DNA from 4 places in the Paenibacillus sp. sgz302191 genome. Region 3 is predicted to be linked to each of the others. Evidence: riboswitches for the same ligand, from Rfam matches in the RefSeq annotation. Region 3 holds a riboswitch; each other region holds the start of a gene.
What was found. A riboswitch is a leader RNA that binds a small molecule or an ion and turns the genes downstream of it on or off. The one in region 3 is predicted to bind cyclic di-AMP.
Positions count from the first base shown of each region.

Region 1 (4,791 bases), on a different contig from region 3:
CGGGAAAAAGATAAACCGCTTGTAAAACAAATGATAACGGTCATTGCCGATCGTATCCGTAACGTGGCGAAAATAGAGCCGGATCTGCCGCTCGGGATCGGCATCGGTTTCCTTACCGTATTGGTCGCGCATGACATACACGTAATTATTAATCACTTCTTCGGTCACTGCGAAGAACAGATCTTCCTTGGAAGCGTAATGCGCGTAGATGGATGGCGTCTTAATGCCTACTTTGCGGGCAATATCGCCTAGCGTCGTCTTCTCATATCCCTGACTTGCGAACAATTCAAGGGCAGCCTCTCGTATGCTTTCAGCACTCATCGCTTTCACTCCCTAACTAATATTAGTTAGGCGAACTATAGCTCTTTCATGCGAAAAAAGCAATTTTCTCTTTTCAGAAATAATACCCGGGTTGTCTACATATACATGCTGTAGATGCTTGTCAACGGGGTGAATATCATGAATCCATTGTTCAAAAACCGCACGGTGCAGTGGGCCTTCGTCGTGCTGCTCGCCGCAGGTGCAGTTCTGCTGTCCGAATCGCTCCTCCCATCCACTTTCAAGCCCGCGATACCTGCAGCGCTCGAAGAACCGGCTCCGCAGACGCCGGCCAAGCAGCAGCCCGAATCCGCCCAAGCACCGGAGAAATCGGCTCCCGAACCGCTCAGTTACCGAATTGCCGAGTATCACATGAACGTGGAATATGCGGCCGACACCAGGCAAATTAAAGGACAGCAAACGATAACCTGGGAGAACCCGGGCGGTACGCCTGTGCAAGAACTGTATTTGCATTTATATCCGAATGCGTTCCAATCCAAGAAGACGACTTTTATGCGCGAGTCGGGAGGCAAACTGCGTCAAGACAAAGCGAAAGCCGACAGCATCGGCAGCATGGAGCTTTTATCGGTCAAAACTTTGGACGGCAATGACTTAAGCATGCGCATGGAGTTTGTTCAGCCCGATGACGGCAATAAGGACGACCATACCCTGCTTAAGCTGCCTCTGCCCAAAGCGGTGGGCCCCGGCGAGCGGGTCACGTTCAAAACGGAGTTTCTCGTCAAGCTGCCCGCAGCCTTCGCGCGAATGGGTTATGTCGGCGATTTCGTCATGGCCGGACAGTGGTTCCCCAAAATCGCCGCGTATGAGCCGGCGGGAACAAGAGGCCGCACGGCCGATGGCTGGAACCTCCATCAGTACCATGGCAACTCGGAGTTTTACTCCGATTTCGGCATCTATGACGTTGTTATCAAAGTGCCGTCCAACTATATTGTCGCCGCGACGGGGTTCCCTGTAAAACCCCCGGTGTCGGACAGCAACACGAAAACCTACCAGTTTTACGCCGAGGACGTGCACGATTTCGCCTGGTCGGCTTCGCCGAACTTCGTATACGTGGAAGAGCCGTTCGCCACGGCGCAGGTACCCGGTGTCAAAATCAAGCTCTACCTCGACCCGAAGCATCAAAATTTAAAAGACCGCTACATGTACGCGGCCAAAAAGGCGCTTTCCCGCTTCAGCCAGTGGTACGGTACGTACCCTTACTCCACGCTCTCCATCGTCGTCCCTCCGGAAGGCGGCAACGGCGCAGGCGGGATGGAGTATCCGACCTTGGTCACCGCATGGGGAGCCAGCGACAAGAAGCCCGATTTGGAGCTGGAACGGGTGGTCGTTCATGAAATCGGCCATCAATTTTTTTACGGCCTCGTCGCTTCCAACGAGTTCGAAGAAGCTTGGCTGGACGAAGGCTTCACCTCCTACGCGGAGGACAAAGTCATGGAGGCGGAATACGGCGTTTCGCCGAATCTGCCTGTAGAGGCCAGCTATGTGACCTCGCCCAACGCGCTTAAACTGAATGCCTGGGATTACAAAGGGCATGGCGAATATGCGGATAATGTGTACATACACGGCAAGCTGGTGCTGAAAGCCATCGAAAAGCAGGTCGGCGCCAAGACGATGGACCGCATCATGACGACCTACTTCCACCGCTGGGAGTTCAAGCATCCTTCGACCAAAGATTTTCAACATGTTGTGGAGGAAGTCACCAAAGCGAAATGGGACGATTTTTTCAACCAGTATGTGTACGGCAGCATGATGATGGACTTTGCGGTTGATCGGATTCAAGTGAAGCCTGCGGCACTGGCAGACGGCAAACCCGGATATGAGAGCACCGTGCTGATCTCCAAACGGGGTGGCAATTCCCCGGAGGTGCCGATTCAATTCCATTTTACCGATGGCACCGTACTGGATAAGGTCTGGAACGGCGCGGAGAGCAGCATCGAGTACAAGTTGACGAATGCGGCTCCCGTCGAGTGGGTTCGCATCGATCCGGGCTATTCGCTCGTGCTGGAAAATAAGCATATCAACAATTTCATGTCGGCCCGGATAGACCCCAAATGGAAAATACGTTTGAACCTCGGCATCATTCAGCTTTTACAAACGATCTCCGGCTGGGTAGCCTGGTAGAAAGGAGAACGCTGCATGACTCTTTATATGAAGTCCGGCTATCGGGCGGCGCTGCGGCAGCCTTTTGCGGTCATCATGCTGTTCCTGTATCAAATGGGTTGGGGAGCCCTCCTCTATAAAATGGTGCAATCGGTGCTCGTGCCGCTCATGCATCGCTTTCCGGGAAACGGCCAGCCCAAGCAGACGCTGCATTTGTTCCTGGCCGAAAGCCAGTTTCAACTGCTCAAAACGGACCTGAGCCATTCCTATTTATGGTGGCTGGCGGTGCTTCTCGCTAGCCGCATGCTGCTTACGCCGCTGCTGAACGCCGGCATCTACTATTCGCTGATCCACACCGACCAAAATGCGGGATACCGCTTCTTTAAAGGCATATCGGAGATGTGGCTCTCCTTTTTCCTCTGCTACGCAGTACGGATCGCGCTGACACTGCTTCCCCTCGCCTGGCTGATCCCGGAGGCCGAGTCGATCTTTGCGCAAAGCGGATCTTACGAGAACGCCGCCGTTGACATGCTGCCATGGCTGGCCGGAATGCTTGCATACGGATTTCTCATGCATCTCCTCTTCATGCATCTGCAGTTCGCGCTCGCTGCCGGAAGCGGAATTCTCTCCACCCTGCTCGCCTTTGTCCGGCACCTGCTTCCTATCGTCGGCATCGCTCTGCTGCTTTTGATCGGGTCGGGACTATTGACGGGTGTCAGCGTCATCGCTTCCTACATCTGGGCAGGTCTGATTGCCCTTCTCATTTATCAGCTGTTCCCGCTTTTCAACATATTTTTGCAAATGTGGGTACTAGCCTCTCAATATCAGTTGTGGTCCGCCAAAGCAAATTCGTAGCGAACGCCCGCCGCTCTCTAAATCTATGAGCAATATTCAGCGAAAAACGCCCAAATATCGGAAAATATGCTCAAGCCCCTGAAAAAGGGGCTTTTTTTTGTCTATTTTCCGAACTATTTCACATATTTTTATAGAATAGTGCACTTGGAAGGAGGATTTTAGATATTTATGCCGAATCCTAAGCACTAGGAAAAATAAACCAACATTTCATGCCGAATTCCCGATTTTTTGGGAAACGGGGGAACCATTCCGGGTGAATTGATCTCGCAACACAGGGATCATAGGGAACCTTCAACCGAACCCTCCAGCTAACCTCGTAGGCACCGGAAGGAGACAAGCAGTTGAAAAAGGTTGTTGCTCTCGTTGTCAGTCTTGTTTTGTGTTTGAGTATTGGTGCAGGAAGTGTTTTCGCAGCACAATCCACTTTGGATGAAACGGTTGACGGATTGCTCGGAACTCCGTACAAGTATGCGGGTACGACAACGAAAGGCTTTGATTGCTCCGGATTTACCGCTTACGTGTTCGCGCAATTCGGTATCGACCTTCCCCATAGTTCCAAAGCTCAAGACGAAGAAGGCATCTGGGTTGATAAAAAGGACTTGCGCAAAGGCGATTTGGTCTTTTTCAACACAGACGGCAAAGGTATTTCTCACGTAGGCATCTATTTGGGAGACGGTGAATTCATTCACTCGGCTACCGATAAAGGTGTTATGAAGAACAAACTAAGTGAGTCTTATTACTCCAAACGGTACGTATCGGCCCGCCGCGTTTTGTGGGACGATATTTACAACCAACTGACTGCTGAATCCAAGTAATTCGATTAATTTACGCGAAAAAAGCCCCGGCAAAGCACGGCTCGTTTCTTGAGCGGCTTGCAGGGCTTTTTTCTATTCTAAACCATAACCTTATCTGCCGCGTCCAATAGATGAGGTGATGAAATGAACAAGACGAAAAAAAGCCGGCAGCGGCAGTTGGCCTGCTTGCTGGTCAGCAGCGCGCTGACGCTGGCTTTGGCAGCCTGTGGCAGCGATGCCCCCTCCGGGAATAACAGCGCGAAGACGCCGGAACCGTCAGCAGCGGCCAGTCCGGCAGTCAGCCCGACAGTTACTCCTGTCCCGTCCGCAACGACGCAGGCGGATGCAGCAGCCGTGAAAAAAGGAACGGGACGCTATGTAGGCCTGGCCGATCCGCGTACGATCGAGCTTATCGTGAACGAGAAAGCCGCCGCTTTCCAGTTGGGAGACGGTACGGCAGATGCCGTGCAAAAGTTCAAGAAAGACGATCAGGTAGAGTTTGAATATAAAGAACAAGCCATAGAAGGCGACGCTTCGCTTAAACAGCTCATTTTAACCAAAATCGCTAAAAAACAGTAGCTCTCTTTGCGCAAAAAAGAATCCCTCCGACTGTCCTTTCGGGAAAGTCCGGGGGGATTTTGTTCGGAAGCGCCGCGCCGTCGGCTTATTTATTGACATAGACGCCTGTTTAACGTTAATATCG
Region 1 covers NZ_JBYLHY010000054.1:1,057-5,847, reverse strand. Annotated here, with positions in the region: gene AC3G2T_RS37350 (TetR/AcrR family transcriptional regulator) at 1-321, opposite strand, end outside; gene AC3G2T_RS37345 (M1 family metallopeptidase) at 460-2,460, shown strand; gene AC3G2T_RS37340 (hypothetical protein) at 2,476-3,294, shown strand; cyclic di-AMP (ydaO/yuaA leader) riboswitch at 3,495-3,632, shown strand; gene AC3G2T_RS37335 (C40 family peptidase) at 3,636-4,109, shown strand; gene AC3G2T_RS37330 (hypothetical protein) at 4,233-4,667, shown strand.
Region 1: it holds a riboswitch for cyclic di-AMP, as region 3 does, so the genes downstream of both, AC3G2T_RS37335 (C40 family peptidase) here and AC3G2T_RS07075 (APC family permease) in region 3, are expected to answer to the same signal.

Region 2 (4,791 bases), on a different contig from region 3:
GCATATATGCCGCTAGCGCTGGGTAGAAACCGCCAACTCGCTTGCACATACCTTCTACCGAGTTCGTCGGATAGACTTCTCGAACACTTATAGGTTTTATCTATGAAAATAAGAGTTATTATATATTAGTAATTATAAGTGTGGCGAGTATAATAAAACCAACTAACGTTAGCCAGCCTAGTATGCACAAGAAAGCAGGGATGATTCCATGACAGAAGAACAAGCCGCGAAAAATTGGAATGCCGCGCAGTATGATGCCAACATGAGCTTTGTCTCCGGCTACGGCCAAACCGCGCTGGCGCTGCTGGCGCCGCAGCGCGGAGAACGCATCCTCGACCTCGGATGCGGCACGGGAGACCTTGCCGCCGAGCTGGCGCGGCTCGGCGCAGAACCCGCGGGCATCGACTTCTCCGAGTCGATGATCGCGCAGGCCCGGGCCAAATACCCGGGCCTGGAATTCACGGTGGCGGACGCGACCGCCTACCGCAGCCCGCGCCGCTTCGACGGCGTCTTCTCCAATGCTGCGCTGCATTGGATCAAGCCGCCGGAAGCGGCGGTGGAAACCGTCCGGCTCGCGCTGCGGACGGGCGGGCGCTTTGCCGCCGAATTTGGCGGCAAGGGCAATATCGCCGCGATCACAGAGGCGATCGCGGAGGCACTGCAAGGCCTGGGCATCGATGCCCAGGCGCGGAATCCGTGGTATTTCCCGAGTATCGGGGAATATACCACGCTGCTGGAGGCGCACGGCTTCCGCGTTGCTTGCGCCGAGCATTTTGCCCGCCCGACGGCGCTTTCGGGCGGGGAGCAAGGCATGCGGCTTTGGATCGACACCTTCGCCGACTTCTTCTTTGACGGCCTCGCGGACGACGTCAAAGAAACGGCTCTGCGCCGCGCCGAGGAGCGGCTGCGTCCGCGGCTCTACGCGAACGGCGCCTGGAGCGCGGACTATGTACGGGTTCGCGTACTGGCCGTTCGCGAGTCCTAAGGGTGACAGGGGCGCCAAAGTTCCAACGATATGTTCTGCACGTTCTACACACCACCATTCAAAACAGCGTCCCAACCCAATTGGCATCGCAAAGCCGGCAAAAATACATCTTTTTGCTCCACGCTGCCCGTGCAGGGGGAAAATTCCTGCAAATCTGCAGGTTTTTTCGCTAAAACCGGGGCTCGGCCCTGTTAGGAGCGGGAATTCCTGCACAATTGCAGGTTTTTCCTCCGAACGGGTCGTTTTAAGCGAAAAAGCCTGTACTTTTGCAGGCTTTCAGCTCGTTGCCAATGACCCGCCAGCTCTAGCGGGCGGTCTGAACTTCCGCGGTTTGTCAACTGCCACGCCATGCCGCGCCGCACCATACCGCAAACAAACCTCCAGCCTCGCCGGTTAAGCGGGACTGGAGGTTTTTGCGCTCTTTTCAACTTACTCCACACCGTCGACAAAGTGCTTTTTATAGTTTTTGTCGCCTTTGTGCTGGAGATCTTCGATTGTCCATTCCAGTGTTGCGAGCAGATGGTCTTTCATGTTCCGGATCGTCTCGTAAAAGGCCGATTCAACTTCGCCGTTTTGCTTGATGCCGGCAATGGCTTGTGCGGCGACGAGCTTGCGGTGGTGGTCTTCGAATTGATCCAGCGCTTCAATGACGTGTTTGGCGTACAGCGCAATATCTTTATTTTTCTCGGGTACCATTTGTTCCAATTGATGAAGTTTGCTAAACATCGCGCATCCGTCCTCTCTCCATTGCGTTGACGAGGTTAGCTGCCGGATTCGGGCCGTGAGAGTTGCCCTACCTGGGGTTAGCCAGGATTCACCCCGTATGCCGCCGGCTGGCGCTTGCCTCTCACGGATACAAGCACGCCTTTGGCATGTGTCGGTTCCCCCGTTCCCTTGCGGGATTAAACGATCCGATCCGCCGCATTGCGGCAGTCGGATAATTGAATGATACGCCTGAGGCGGAAGAAAGTAAAACCGCAAAAACGCGTTTTTTTGCCCGATTTTTGCCGCTAGCGGATGAAAGCAACGTTTACTTGATCTGTTTTCATATCTTATGGCGCTGCCGCTCGCGATGGGACGCTAATGCTGCTGCGCGCAGCTCCCGGCGCGCGGTGTTGCGCTGCATGACGGCGGTCGGTCGACCATATGGTGCATGGAGCTGCTGAGCTAGTCCGGTACGGAACGGATCGAGGTTTGCGGGTGAATTTACAGCAAAAAGACAGACGTGGATTGTCCGTTATGATAACAAAATAACAAAAAAACGGAAGTGAACGTTGTTTTGGCAAAAAATCATTGACCTTCCTGCGAAAAGTGATTACATTATGTACATAACGATTATTTGTTAGGCTAACAATAATAACATCGGAGGCGCGCTTTGAGCGGCGTACCTATGGAGGATGAACTTATGAGCCAATTGGTTATTTTTTACGATCCTGACTTTCCTTATGAAGGAGTCCGCCCGGAGCGCGTGCAGTTGGAGGAGCTTGCCGGTGCGGGACGCCTGGTTGCCGCTGCTGAGCTGGCGCAAGCTTTGGAGGGGGCGGAAGGGTTCGTTCATCTGCACGGCAAATATTTTCCGAAAGATGCGTGGACGGCGATTGAAAGTTTAGCCGGCAGGGGCAAAGGGATCGTCCATGTAGGCAGCGTGCCGTTCAAGGTGCCTGTCTATCGCGGCGAAAACGGCTGGCAGCAGGAAGCCGAGCAAACGGTTTACCATCAGAAGCTGCATATTCACGAAGCGCTGCCTGTCGATCCTGCTCCAATTGCGCGGTATGCGGCGCACGACGAGCTGCCGCTGCTGGCAGGCCGCGAATCGCTCATTGCGGTGCAGCCGACCGTCGGTCTTGCTTTGCACGTTACGCGTTCGGACGATCATCCGGGCCAGATCGGTTCCAGCGGACCTATGGATGCGCATATGATTCCGCTTTTAAAAGGGATCTCGGCAGAAGGCCGCGAAGTCGCCGCCCCAGTCGTTCTGATCGAAAACACGAAGGGCGTTTTTGCCGGCGGGCGCTGGGTTTTGGCGAACCTGCTGACGGATAGCGCCTTCTGGTCGCAAGGCGGTGCTTCGCTGATCGCCGATCTGGCCGCATTTGTCCAAAGAGGCGTTACGGAAATTTGGTTCAAGCCCAACTATGCTTGCTACGATCCGGGGGATCGGGCTGCGCTGACCGTGCAGCTGCAAACTTTGGGGAACCGGGCGGGAGCCCTTTCGGCTTCGGCCAATGCCTCCTGGACGTTCTCGATCAAGGTCGGCAAAGTGGACGGTACCGAACCGGTCTGGTCGGCCGAAGTGCAAATGAACGCTTCCCGCGAGCTTTCGTACCGGCGGTTTCAAGTGCCTGTCGATCTGGAAGCGGGCTATTATACGGCAGAGTGCAAAGCCGTCGCCAATACGGGAGAGGTCCGCTTGTTCCGCCAAGGCTTCTGGGGCTACGATGCGGAGCTTCTCCGCCAGGGAGAGCCGATGTCGGCAGGCCGCGACTATTTTGTGAAGGACGGGCGTCCGCTGCCTGTCGTCGGCATGACTTATATGACCAGCGATGTGGCGCGCAAGTTTTTGTTCCTGCCGAACGTTTCGGTGTGGGACCGAGACATCGCGCAAATGGCGAAGGCGGGCATCAACCTGATCCGCACAGGCATTTGGTCCGCATGGCGTCAGGTGATGTTCGTCGACGGCCATCCTTACGAGGAAGTGCTGCGGGCGATCGACGCTTTCATTCTGACCGCAAAAAGGCACGATATCGAAGTGACGTTCAACTTCTTCGCATTCACGCCGGAGGCGTGGGAAGGCGTAAATCCGTACCTCGACCCGCGCAGCGTCGAAGCGCAGAAAAGGTTCATTGCGGCCGTCGTCTCCAGGCATGCGCAGACTACGAACGTTCATTGGGACTTGATCAACGAGCCTTCCATGTTTAATCCGAACAAGCCGTTTGCCGGCCCTCAGTCCGCTCACGACAAGTTCGAGCACGAGGCTTTTGTGCAGTGGCTGCAGGAGCGCCATGGCAGCATCCGCAAGCTGCAGGAACGGTGGAATATGATACCGGCGGATCTGCCCGATTTTGCAAGCGTACGGCTGCCCGATGCGTCCGAAATGAACATGAATACGACGGAGCAACTGGAGAAAAAAAGCTCGCCGTGGCTGGACTATACGCTCTTCACGATGGATATGCACAACCGCTGGGCCGGTGAGTTGATCGCGACGATCCGCAGCATCAATCCGCGGCAGTTGGCGACGGTCGGACAGGACGAGGGTCTCGGCGCGCAGCGCCCGTCTCCTTTTTTCTACGCCGAGGAAGTTGACTATACGACTGTGCATTCGTGGTGGCTGATGGACCAGCTGGTATGGGACGGCATCTTTACCAAAGCGCCGGATAAACCGAACCTGGTGCAGGAAACCGGCATCATGTACGTGGAAACGGCGGATGGCCGGGCGAAGAGGTCGGAGCTTGAGCTGCGCAACATTTTGGAGCGCAAGTACGCTTATGCGTTCTCGACGGGCGGAGCCGGAGCCGTACAGTGGATCTGGAACATCAACTTTTATATGAACAACATCAATGAGTCGCATATCGGCGCTTTGCGGGCGGACGGGACGGAGAAGCCGGAGGCGGACGTTTCCTACGATTTCGGCGCGTTCATGGGCGGAATCCGCGATTTGTTCGCAGGCAGAAAGCTGGAGGAAATCGTCGCCATCTTCCCTTACTCCAATGATTTCTCGACGAGAAAGCTCGCTTTTGACGCGACGGCCAAGCTGACCCGAACGCTTGCCTATGAAATGAACGTACCGTTCCGTGCGCTTGGCGAGT
Region 2 covers NZ_JBYLHY010000023.1:9,262-14,052, forward strand. Annotated here, with positions in the region: gene AC3G2T_RS26550 (class I SAM-dependent methyltransferase) at 209-985, shown strand; gene AC3G2T_RS26555 (hypothetical protein) at 1,415-1,711, opposite strand; cyclic di-AMP (ydaO/yuaA leader) riboswitch at 1,721-1,904, opposite strand; gene AC3G2T_RS26560 (beta-galactosidase) at 2,391-4,791, shown strand, end outside.
Region 2: it holds a riboswitch for cyclic di-AMP, as region 3 does, so the genes downstream of both, AC3G2T_RS26555 (hypothetical protein) here and AC3G2T_RS07075 (APC family permease) in region 3, are expected to answer to the same signal.

Region 3 (4,791 bases):
TATGCGTAGCTCTGATTGTCTATTTCGGCTTGTCTTCGGGTGCGCCGGGTATCGGTGTGAAGGAGAAGGCGGTGGCCGGAGGTATTACTTTGGCCGCCTGCCTATTATCCATTATTCTTTTGTTCAAACCGGACCTGCCGGGGCCAAGTGCCTGGATTATGCCGTTGTTCAAACCACTGGCCAATCTGCTTGGGTTAGATTGACCGAAGCGGCACCTGCCCCGGTGGTGCATGAACGGTTAACGATGCAAGCGGAAAGGAACCGTAGCGATAACGATATCTTTTTGCGTGTACAGATAAGCCCGAATGAGCAGGCTCGTCTGGTTATGCAGCAGATTTTGCCACCAATGTTTTGTAATAAATTGCGGAATCAGGATGGTGATATGATCCGTCTCCGCCGTTTTCCACTCCACGGTTTCGATAAATTTGATCAGAGGCTTCATGACGCTCCGGTAGCGGGAACGCAGCACGATAAGTCGGACTCCGGGATTCCACTCTTCCCATTTTTCTTCCATTTTGTGAATTTCATCGTCGTCAAAGCCGACGTAGACGGCAACGACATTATCGGTTAACGATTTGGCGTAGCTGATGGAATTGAGTACGACCCGGGTAATGCCGGCAACGGGAATGACGATGGTGCTTCCCTTGATTTCCGGCTTATCCTTTTCCAGATTTACGCGCAATTCATTAGCGATGTTCATGTAGTGGCTGTGAATGCGGAAGAACAGGAAAATGACGATCGGCAGAAAGATGAAAACCATCCAAACCTGGCTGAATTTGGTGAAAATAAAGATCAGGGTAATCGTGAGCGTAGTGATCATCCCGATCGTATTGATGATGAACTTGACGATCCACGCGGCAGGCTTCAATTTGATCCAGCGAACCATCATGCCGAACTGGGATAAGGTGAACGGAATGAACACCCCGACTGCATAAAGCGGGATCAGGTTTTCCGTATTCCCGTGAAAGAGAATGACCAGCAAAGCGGACAGTACGCCCAGCATGATGATCCCGTTGGAGAAGCCGAGACGGTCTCCGCGGACTTTGAACATGTGCGGCATGAACTTATCTTTGGCGAGCATGAAGGCCAGCAGCGGGAAAGCCGAGTAAGCCGTATTCGCCGCCAGGAAGAGAATGAGCGCTGTCACGCCCTGAATGCAGTAGTACAGCACCCCGCGTCCGAACGTGGCTTCGGCGATTTTCGAAACGACCGTTTCTTCCGGAGACGGCTTGATTCCGTACCAGTAGGCAAGCAGGCTGATGCCGATGAACATGCTGCCCAGAATGGCGCCCATGGCGATCAATGTTTTGGCCGCATTTTTCTCCGCAGGAGCTTTGAAGTTCGGTATCGCGTTGGACACGGCCTCTACCCCGGTCAGCGCGGAGCAGCCGGAACTGAAAGCTTTGAGCAGCAGAAATAAGCTCACATTGCTCACAACGCTTCCGATCTCGGGAACCTCCGCATGAATGCCGCCCGTGAGGTACTTGAACAGACCCGATACGATCAGAAGAAAAATGGCGGCGACAAACAAATAGACCGGCAGTGCGAGAACCGATGCGGATTCGGCAATGCCTCTTAAATTCATGATCGTAAGAAATAAAATCATGACCAAAGAAATCAGCACGCGATGATCGTGCAGTGCCGGAAAAGCGGACGTAATCGCATCCGTGCCCGCGGACGAGCTGACGGCTACCGTCAAAATGTAATCGACCAGCAGCGACCCGCCTGCGACCAGCCCTGTGCCTACGCCAAGATTATCCTTGGCTACGATGTACGCGCCCCCGCCCGACGGATAGGCGTATATGGTCTGCCTGTAGGACAGGACCAGAATGGTCAGCAGCCCCAATACGGCTATGGATATCGGGATGGAGTACCAAACGGCGGCAAAGCCGAGGGTCATCAAAACGAGCAAAATTTGCTCGGTGCCGTAAGCGACGGAAGACAGCGCATCCGATGACAGGACGGCAAGCGCTTTGATTTTCGTCAGCTTCTCGTCCTCGATTTCGTGGGATTTCATCGGTCTCCCGATCAGCATTCTTTTTAATCTGTTTACCATAGTTACCCTCCACCGGCGCTTTCCTGTATGTTCCCCTGAATTAAGTAGTTTCACTTGTCCGCGACTGCCGCAGGGCTATTTTTGGCAGCAAAAAACCACAGGGTCTGACCCTGTGGCTCACGAAATAAGCAGCACGGATTCATCCCTCTCCCATAGTACGCTTACGAAGTTAGCTGTCGGATTCGGACTCTGAGAGTAGCCCTACACGCACGGATGCCGTCCGTACGCGATTCACCCCAAAGGCAATGAACGCCTCATTGGTTCCCCCGTTTTCCTTAGGAAATTCAGCGATAAAGGATTCATATGATTGTACTAAATGAACTACGTTTTGAATAATACGCCTGAAAGGAACTTAAGTAAAGGTTGGAAGTTGGCTTTAAATACCCGGCAGCATATCACAAAACCTAAAGATAGCGTTTACATAAACGCGAATCTTACATTTTCGCACTCAAGATAGCATTTTCATTCGTTTTCGTGAAAATTGAAAAAAGATGCGGTCCGGAATATTTCCCGGACCGCATCGGGTTGTTGAAAAAAAACCTGCGTCATGAGGTGATAGCCCCAATCTGCCTGGCTGCATCAAGAAAACCTGCAAAAATACATGAATTTGCGTCACTGATCGCTGCCTACGAAGAATTCCTGCAAAAGTGCAGGCTTTTCAGCGGGGACACGGGCTCAGGTTCACTTTCAGCGAAAATTCCTGCACTTTTGCAGGCTTTTCGCCCAAATAAGCCAATTTCGCAGAAAAAACCTGCACTTTCGCAGGCTTTTCCCCTATCAAGCGGCTGCCCGCCCAGGAAAAGCGACTGTTCCCCCAAAAATAGCGCCCCGCACAAACGCACCGAGAGCAGCAACAGCGCCCGCGCAAACGCACCGAGAGCAGCAACAGCGCCCGCACAAACGCACCGAGAGCAGCAACTTCGCCCGCACAAACGTACCGAGAGCAGTAATAGCGCCCCGTCCAAACGCACCGAGAGCAGCAACAGCGCCCCACACAAACGCACCGCGCGCAGCTCCCAGCGCGCGGTGTTGCGCTGCATGACGGCGGTCGGTCGGCCATGTGTCGCGACTCGATCAACGCGCTGAGGCGGCTCGGGGACGGCTCCTACAGGACCGGCTGCTTGCCCCACTCGATCCAGTTGTCGCGGGTCGGCCCGTAGATGTCCGGCACGGACAGTCCGGCCTGCCGCATCAGTACGATCATCTGGCCGCGATGATGGATTTCGTGCGAAATGAGGACGCGCAGCGTCAGGCCGTTCGGCCACTGTTCGCCATACATGTCGGTGGACTCGTGGAGCTTGGCGTCCGTCCACTGCGACTGCACGGCATCCAGCATCGCTTGCGAAGCGGCGCGGTAAGTATCAGCAATCTTCGCGGCGGAAGCGGGGGCTTTTTCTTCGCCTTCGGGAGCCTGGAACTGCAGGCCTGTCCGCGAAAGCATCTCGTGGATCGTCGTGGCGATATGCCAGCCGATCTGTCCCAGCGGACGGAAGTTCGACTCGCTTCCCTGGCTCAGAGATGCGTCGGTGAGCGCGTCCAGCACGCGCTGTGTGGTTTTGGTTTCGTTGCTCCATTCGGCTGCGAACGCTTGAATCGATGTAATCATGGGGGAGAAGCCTCCTTGTTATGCGTAATAGCCTTAGTATAAAGGAGCCTCCCTGACAACAGGTTGTCAGTGTTTTTTAGGAATAGAGCGCGGCGACTTGCTGCGCTTTTTCTTTGACGATGCCGGCGATGTGCGCGGGCTCCAGAATGCGCAGGCTGGGGCCGTAGCTGAGCAGCATGCCGTACAGCCAGGGCTCGTCAGGCTGGACCGCGGTGACGAGCAGCGTGCCGTCAGGCTGAGCCGTAATTTGCTCGGGATGGAAGTAGTCTTCCACCTGAGCGCGGACATTCGGCTGCATGTGCAGGAGGAGTTTGACGTAGGACGCCTCGGGCCTTTTGCCTATCTTATAGGACAGCGTCTCCAGCGTCTCGGGCCTGCGCACGAACGTCTCGGGAAGCATGGCGATGTCCTTCATGCGCGATAAGCGGAAGACGCGGTAATCGCCCCGCAGCAGGCAGTAGGCGTGCAAATACCAGCCGAAGCCTTTGATGACGATGCCCATAGGCTCGACGGTGCGCTCGGAAAGCTCGCTTTGGGATGTCGTGTATTGAAAGCGGATAAGCTTCGTTTGGCGGATTGCGTGGCGCAGCGACTGCAGCTTCTCTTTTTCGGCGCTGCTTCTGTGCCACGGATTCATATCGATGACGAGGTGATTGTGCAGCTCGGACACCGTCTTTTGCTCGGACTTGGCGACCAGCGCGCCTACTTTGTCCAGCAGGCCTCCGATTTCTTGCTCGCCGATGCTGGAGCGGATGCCTTTGAGCCCGGTAATAATCGATTGCAGCTCCTCAAGCGTGAGAAACTGCCGCTCCAGCCGGTACTGGTCCATAATTTCATAGCCGCCGTTTGCGCCGGCATAAGAGGCGATCGGAATGCCCGCCTGATTGATCGTTTCCACATCGCGGTATACGGTTCTCAGCGATACCTCAAAGCGCTCCGACAGCTCTTTGGCGCAGATTCGTTTACGGTTCAGCAGCAGCATCGTTATTGCAAGCAGACGATCAAGCTTCAATGGTCGCACCTCATCCATAAAATTTTAGTTCTCAATCAATTCGATTCGGGGATGGGCGAATCCTTTTGGAAATTAGATTTGCAAAGCCCATCCTTATTCCGAATAGTTGATGGAAAA
Region 3 covers NZ_JBYLHY010000004.1:70,442-75,232, reverse strand. Annotated here, with positions in the region: gene AC3G2T_RS07075 (APC family permease) at 239-2,056, opposite strand; cyclic di-AMP (ydaO/yuaA leader) riboswitch at 2,199-2,356, opposite strand; gene AC3G2T_RS07070 (DinB family protein) at 3,162-3,662, opposite strand; gene AC3G2T_RS07065 (helix-turn-helix transcriptional regulator) at 3,739-4,674, opposite strand.

Region 4 (4,791 bases), on a different contig from region 3:
AGCCGGCCGGCCCGATACCCGGTTATGGCCACATTTTCTTAGCATACCATAACAATGTACGGCCTCCAAGATGCAAATGCTTGAGGCGGCAGGGCACCCGCCGGCGCCGGGCCGGTGCTGACGCAGCTGCAAGGGGCCGGCGACGACGCTCAGAAAGCAAATTGACGATGCTAGCGCTGCCGCTCCTTGCCTTCCCGGTATGGGACGCACCCTCCGCACAGTGGCCGGTTATGAAGCGGCTCGGCAGACCGGACCGGGCTTCGCTGGGCTGAGCTGAGCTTGGCAGGCCCGACTGGCCGACCCGGGCCGGAGACAGGACCTGCGAACCCCCATGACGCCGTAGACGTCACCCTACAGAACGAATCCAACCCCCCTATACCCGGCAAAAAGCCTGCACAATTGCAGGAATGCCGCGCTATCAACAAACAAGAAACTGGTAACCCCCCCACGTTAGAGGAGATAGTCACAATCTGCCCGTCTGCACGAAAAAAACCTGCAAAAATACATGAATTTGCGTCCTTGACCGCTGGTTACGATGAATTCCTGCAAAAGTGCAGGTTTTTCACCGAACACATGGACTCAAATTCACTTTCAGCGAAAATTCCTGCACTTTTGCAGGTTTTTCGTCAAAACAAGCCGATTCTGCGAATAAAACCTGTACATTTGCAGGTTTTCTCCCTACCAAGCTGTCCCTGGCCCAGTTGTACAGTTCCACAACCTGCACCGGGAGAGGGGCGCGCCCAGAAAAAGCGGCTATGGACCCAACCGGTTCCCCTAACCCTCTCGGAATGTCGCGACTTTCTCGGGCAGCCTGACTTTTGCAGGTTTTCTTCGCCCGACCAGGCAGTCGGACAGATGGGTGATCTATATCTTTCCAGTGCAGCATTCCTGCAAGCATCAGCCTGCCCAAAAACCCCCACGTTAGAGGAGATAGTCACAATCTGCCCGTCTGCACGAAAAAAACCTGCAAAAATACATGAATTTACGTCCTTGACCGCTGGTTACGATGAATTCCTGCAAAAGTGCAGGCTTTTCAGCGAACACGTGGGCTCAAATTCACTTTCAGCGAAAATTCCTGCACTTTTGCAGGTTTTTCGTCAAAACAAGCCGATTCTGCGAAAAAAACCTGTACATTTGCAGGTTTTCTCCCTACCAAGCTGTCCCTGGCCCAGTTGTACAGTTCCACGACCTGCACCGGGAGAGGTCGCACCGCGCGCAGCTCCCAGCGCGCGGTGTTTCGCTGCACGACGGCGGTCGGTCGACGGGCGCGCCCAGCCTCGGCCTTTATTTGCGCGCGGTTACGCCAAGGGGGCCCCTCCCGCTTTCCTCGTGCGCCCAGCCAATGCACGGCCCCGCGCTACTTCGCGCGCGGGCCGCCTCTCTCGCCGCTGCTGCGGCTCTGCTGCCACTCCTTCTGGAGCTTCACGCGCATCGTGCGCAGCTCCTGCTTGACGTTGCAGCCCGCCTCCTTCAGCGTCTCGGCCGACATGCGGCCCGCTTCGCGCAGCCCTTGCCAAGCCTCGCGGCCCGCGTTTTCCAGCTCGCGCAGCGTGTCGCGGGCCTGGGCCCCGTGCAGCCCGCCATGCGGCTGCACATCGTCCGCAGCGGCGGCGCGCAGCCGCTGCAGTTCCTCCGCGAGCGCCAGGACTTCGTCCTGGGAGCTCGCGTACTGCGTGCGGTAGTGCCCGCACGCCGCTTCCAGGCGCAGCTTCTCCTGCAGCGCCGCCCGGGCAAGCTCTTCCTCGCCGGCGCGCATCGCCAGCTCGGCCTGCTCCGCGCGGAGCCGAGCGAGCTCCTCCGCGTTCACAAAGTGCTGACGCAGCTCGAACGTCCGCTGCAAAGTCTCTTCGTAGCGCTGCTCCAGCGCCCGGATCCGCCCGCTTGCTCCCGTCTGCGAGCCGAAGCCCCCTCCTTGCTCATTCATCGAAAAGCGCTCGGCGGTATCGTGCCAAGCCGTTTCAGCCATTTTACCGATTCTGTTCAATACCTTCATTAACCCCACCCCGGCCTATTTAAGTTTACAGATCGAACCGATCCGAATGCGTGCGTCTGCCCAGCAGCCTGAATCCATAGCCGATCAGCACAATCGCCAATGCGAACGCGATGAAGCCCGACAATTTCACGGCCAGGATCAAAGCTCCCGCGGCGGCGATCAGCCAGCCGATCTTCTTCCCGTTGCAAATGCCGACATAGCCGAGCCCAACCATCGAAAGCGGCAGCAGGTACCCCATAAGATGAAGATGAATTCCGATTATATGGGATGCAATGATCAAGCCGACCGCAATAAAAATCAAGGCTAATCCTCTATTGCCTTTCATGGACATGCACGTTCCCGCCTTTCGCTCATTCCTTATGCTACTAGCGTATACAAAAGAGACAAGAAGCAAAACGGACCCGCGACTGTTTTTCGACCTGGACCAAAGTCTAGGTATTTCTCAGACCTTCCACATTTTGGCCGTTGTTTCAAGCAAAATACCAATGTTAAAATAATTGGAGCCGAATCCGGTGTGTTCCAGCATCGGTACGGGGGACGATTTAATTGGGGTGAATATTTGCTGATTGTCGAAGCAGACTAGGGAGAACCTTCTTCCCGAACCCGTCAACTAACCTCGGAGGCTTTAATAAGAAGGAGGAATAGCGAATTGAATACGGCTATAAAAGGACTCGCTGGCCTTGCTGTATCTATTACAGTTCTGGCAGGAGGCTTTCTTTCGCCGCACCATGCCAAAGCGGCCGAAATGGAAGTAAAAGTGCAGGTAGACAATGACCTTGTCGGTTTTCCGGATGCACAACCTTATTTAGACACGAATCATTCCACGCAAGTCCCCATTCGCTTCGTAACCGAAAAACTCGGCTATACGGTCCAATGGGAAAAAAAGGGCAATCAAATTAAAGTAACTTTAAACAACGGCAAACATACGATTGCATTGGCATCAGGCGATCAAAAAGCGGTCATCGACAACACCCCCGTCGACATGGGCACCCATGCCGGGTTTCAGGACGGCAGAGTGTTCGTTCCGCTGCGATTCATTTGCGACGCTTCCAAAATTCCGATTCAATGGGATGCGGACAGCAAAATGGCCATCTTAAGCAAAGACGGAAGCCAATATGCGCCCAAGTTTGAAAGCTTTAAAGCAACCGCTTACTCGGCCGATCCTTCCGAGAACGGCGGCTTCGGCGCCGTCGACTACATGGGAAATCCGCTGGCGCTGGGGACAGTCGCCGTAGATCCGACGGTCATTCCGCTCGGCACCAAGCTTTACATCGAAGGCTACAATTTCGACGGACTGCCGGTAGGCGGCATGTATGCCTATGCAACCGACACAGGCGGTTCCGTAAAAGGCAATCATGTGGACATCTTTATCCCCGGCTCCAAAGAATCGCTGCAGCAATTCGGCATCCAAAACGTGAAAGTGTTCCGCTTGCCCAGTTAATTTCGGCAAAGCAGGTCCTTGGAGATCCTATTCTCCATGGGCCTGCTTTTTGTATTTGAGCGAATTTGCCTCACAAATATTGCCTCTTTTCCTCCGCATAGGTTCGGTTGGCAGGTCAGACAATAACCTCAGACTGTTTGGAAGCAAGCCTGCTTCAAACTTTAAGGGGGAGACTTATGCCAAAACTCCATCGCATGATGATTGCCGCCGCGCAGCTTGCCGTCGTTTTGAATGTGACGACCGCCGCCATGCCGGTGCCGCAAAGCGAGGTCGTTTGGAATGTGCAGACCGATCAAAAGCTGGTCGCGCTGACGTTTGACGACGGGCCCAATCCGGTGTATACGCCCCAATTGCTGGACGTTCTTAAGCAGTACGACGCGAAAGCGACTTTTTTTGTGCTCGGCAAGCGCGTGCAGATGTATCCGCAAATCGCCATCCGGGAAGTGAACGAAGGGCATGAGATTGCCAATCATACGTACGATCATCATTATTTGAAACATGTCAGCCCGGACAAATTGAAAGAGGAGATCGAACAGACGCAGGAAATTATTTTCGACATTACCGAGCAAATTCCTCACGTGTTCCGTCCGCCCGGCGGCTTTTACGATCAATCGCTGATCGAATTGGCCAAGCAGGACCGGTTCACGGTTGTGATGTGGTCCTGGTACCAGGATACGAAAGACTGGCGGAAGCCGGGCGTCGACAAAATCGTCCGGTCCGTGCTCAATAACATTCATAACGGCGATATTATTTTGTTCCACGACTTGCAGGGAGACTGCTCGCAAACGGTGGAAGCTCTCAAAATCGTGCTGCCCGAGCTTAAAAAGCAGGGCTATCAATTCGTAACGGTCACCGACCTGATTTCGAAAATGAACAAATAAGCAGCGCAAAAAGACGGCCTCACGGTTCATCGTCCGCTGCGCCGCCTTTTTCCGTTATTTAAAAGAAATCCGCCAAATATGTAGTCCGTTCGGGTATCGCCGAGTCCAGCCGCCTAGCCGTCGCAGGGCTGCCCTGCAGGCGTTCCGTCTCCGCCAAAAAGACGGCTTTTTGATAACCCATAAACAAAGTGGTCAGCGTTTGTATCGAACAACTGAGCAATTGCTCCTCATTCGGCAGGACGCTCCCGGAGAGCTTCACTACTTCCACAGCGCCGGTTTGTGCATCCGCCCGCACTTGAAACACGCCGTTGTTCCATTCCGCATGCTCGTCAGCGACCCGCAAGTACAGCGCCTCCTTGATTCCGTCCGTCCGGAACGGGTACTGGGCCAGGAACGATTCCACATCGACGATTCTGGCCATGAAGTAAGGAACTCTCTCCTGCTTGAATGCCGGATTAGGCACCAAAAACGGGAGC
Region 4 covers NZ_JBYLHY010000005.1:359,147-363,937, forward strand. Annotated here, with positions in the region: gene AC3G2T_RS10115 (PspA/IM30 family protein) at 1,358-1,993, opposite strand; gene AC3G2T_RS10120 (LiaF transmembrane domain-containing protein) at 2,019-2,324, opposite strand; cyclic di-AMP (ydaO/yuaA leader) riboswitch at 2,485-2,633, shown strand; gene AC3G2T_RS10125 (stalk domain-containing protein) at 2,643-3,434, shown strand; gene AC3G2T_RS10130 (polysaccharide deacetylase family protein) at 3,611-4,315, shown strand; gene AC3G2T_RS10135 (GNAT family N-acetyltransferase) at 4,374-4,791, opposite strand, start outside.
Region 4: it holds a riboswitch for cyclic di-AMP, as region 3 does, so the genes downstream of both, AC3G2T_RS10125 (stalk domain-containing protein) here and AC3G2T_RS07075 (APC family permease) in region 3, are expected to answer to the same signal.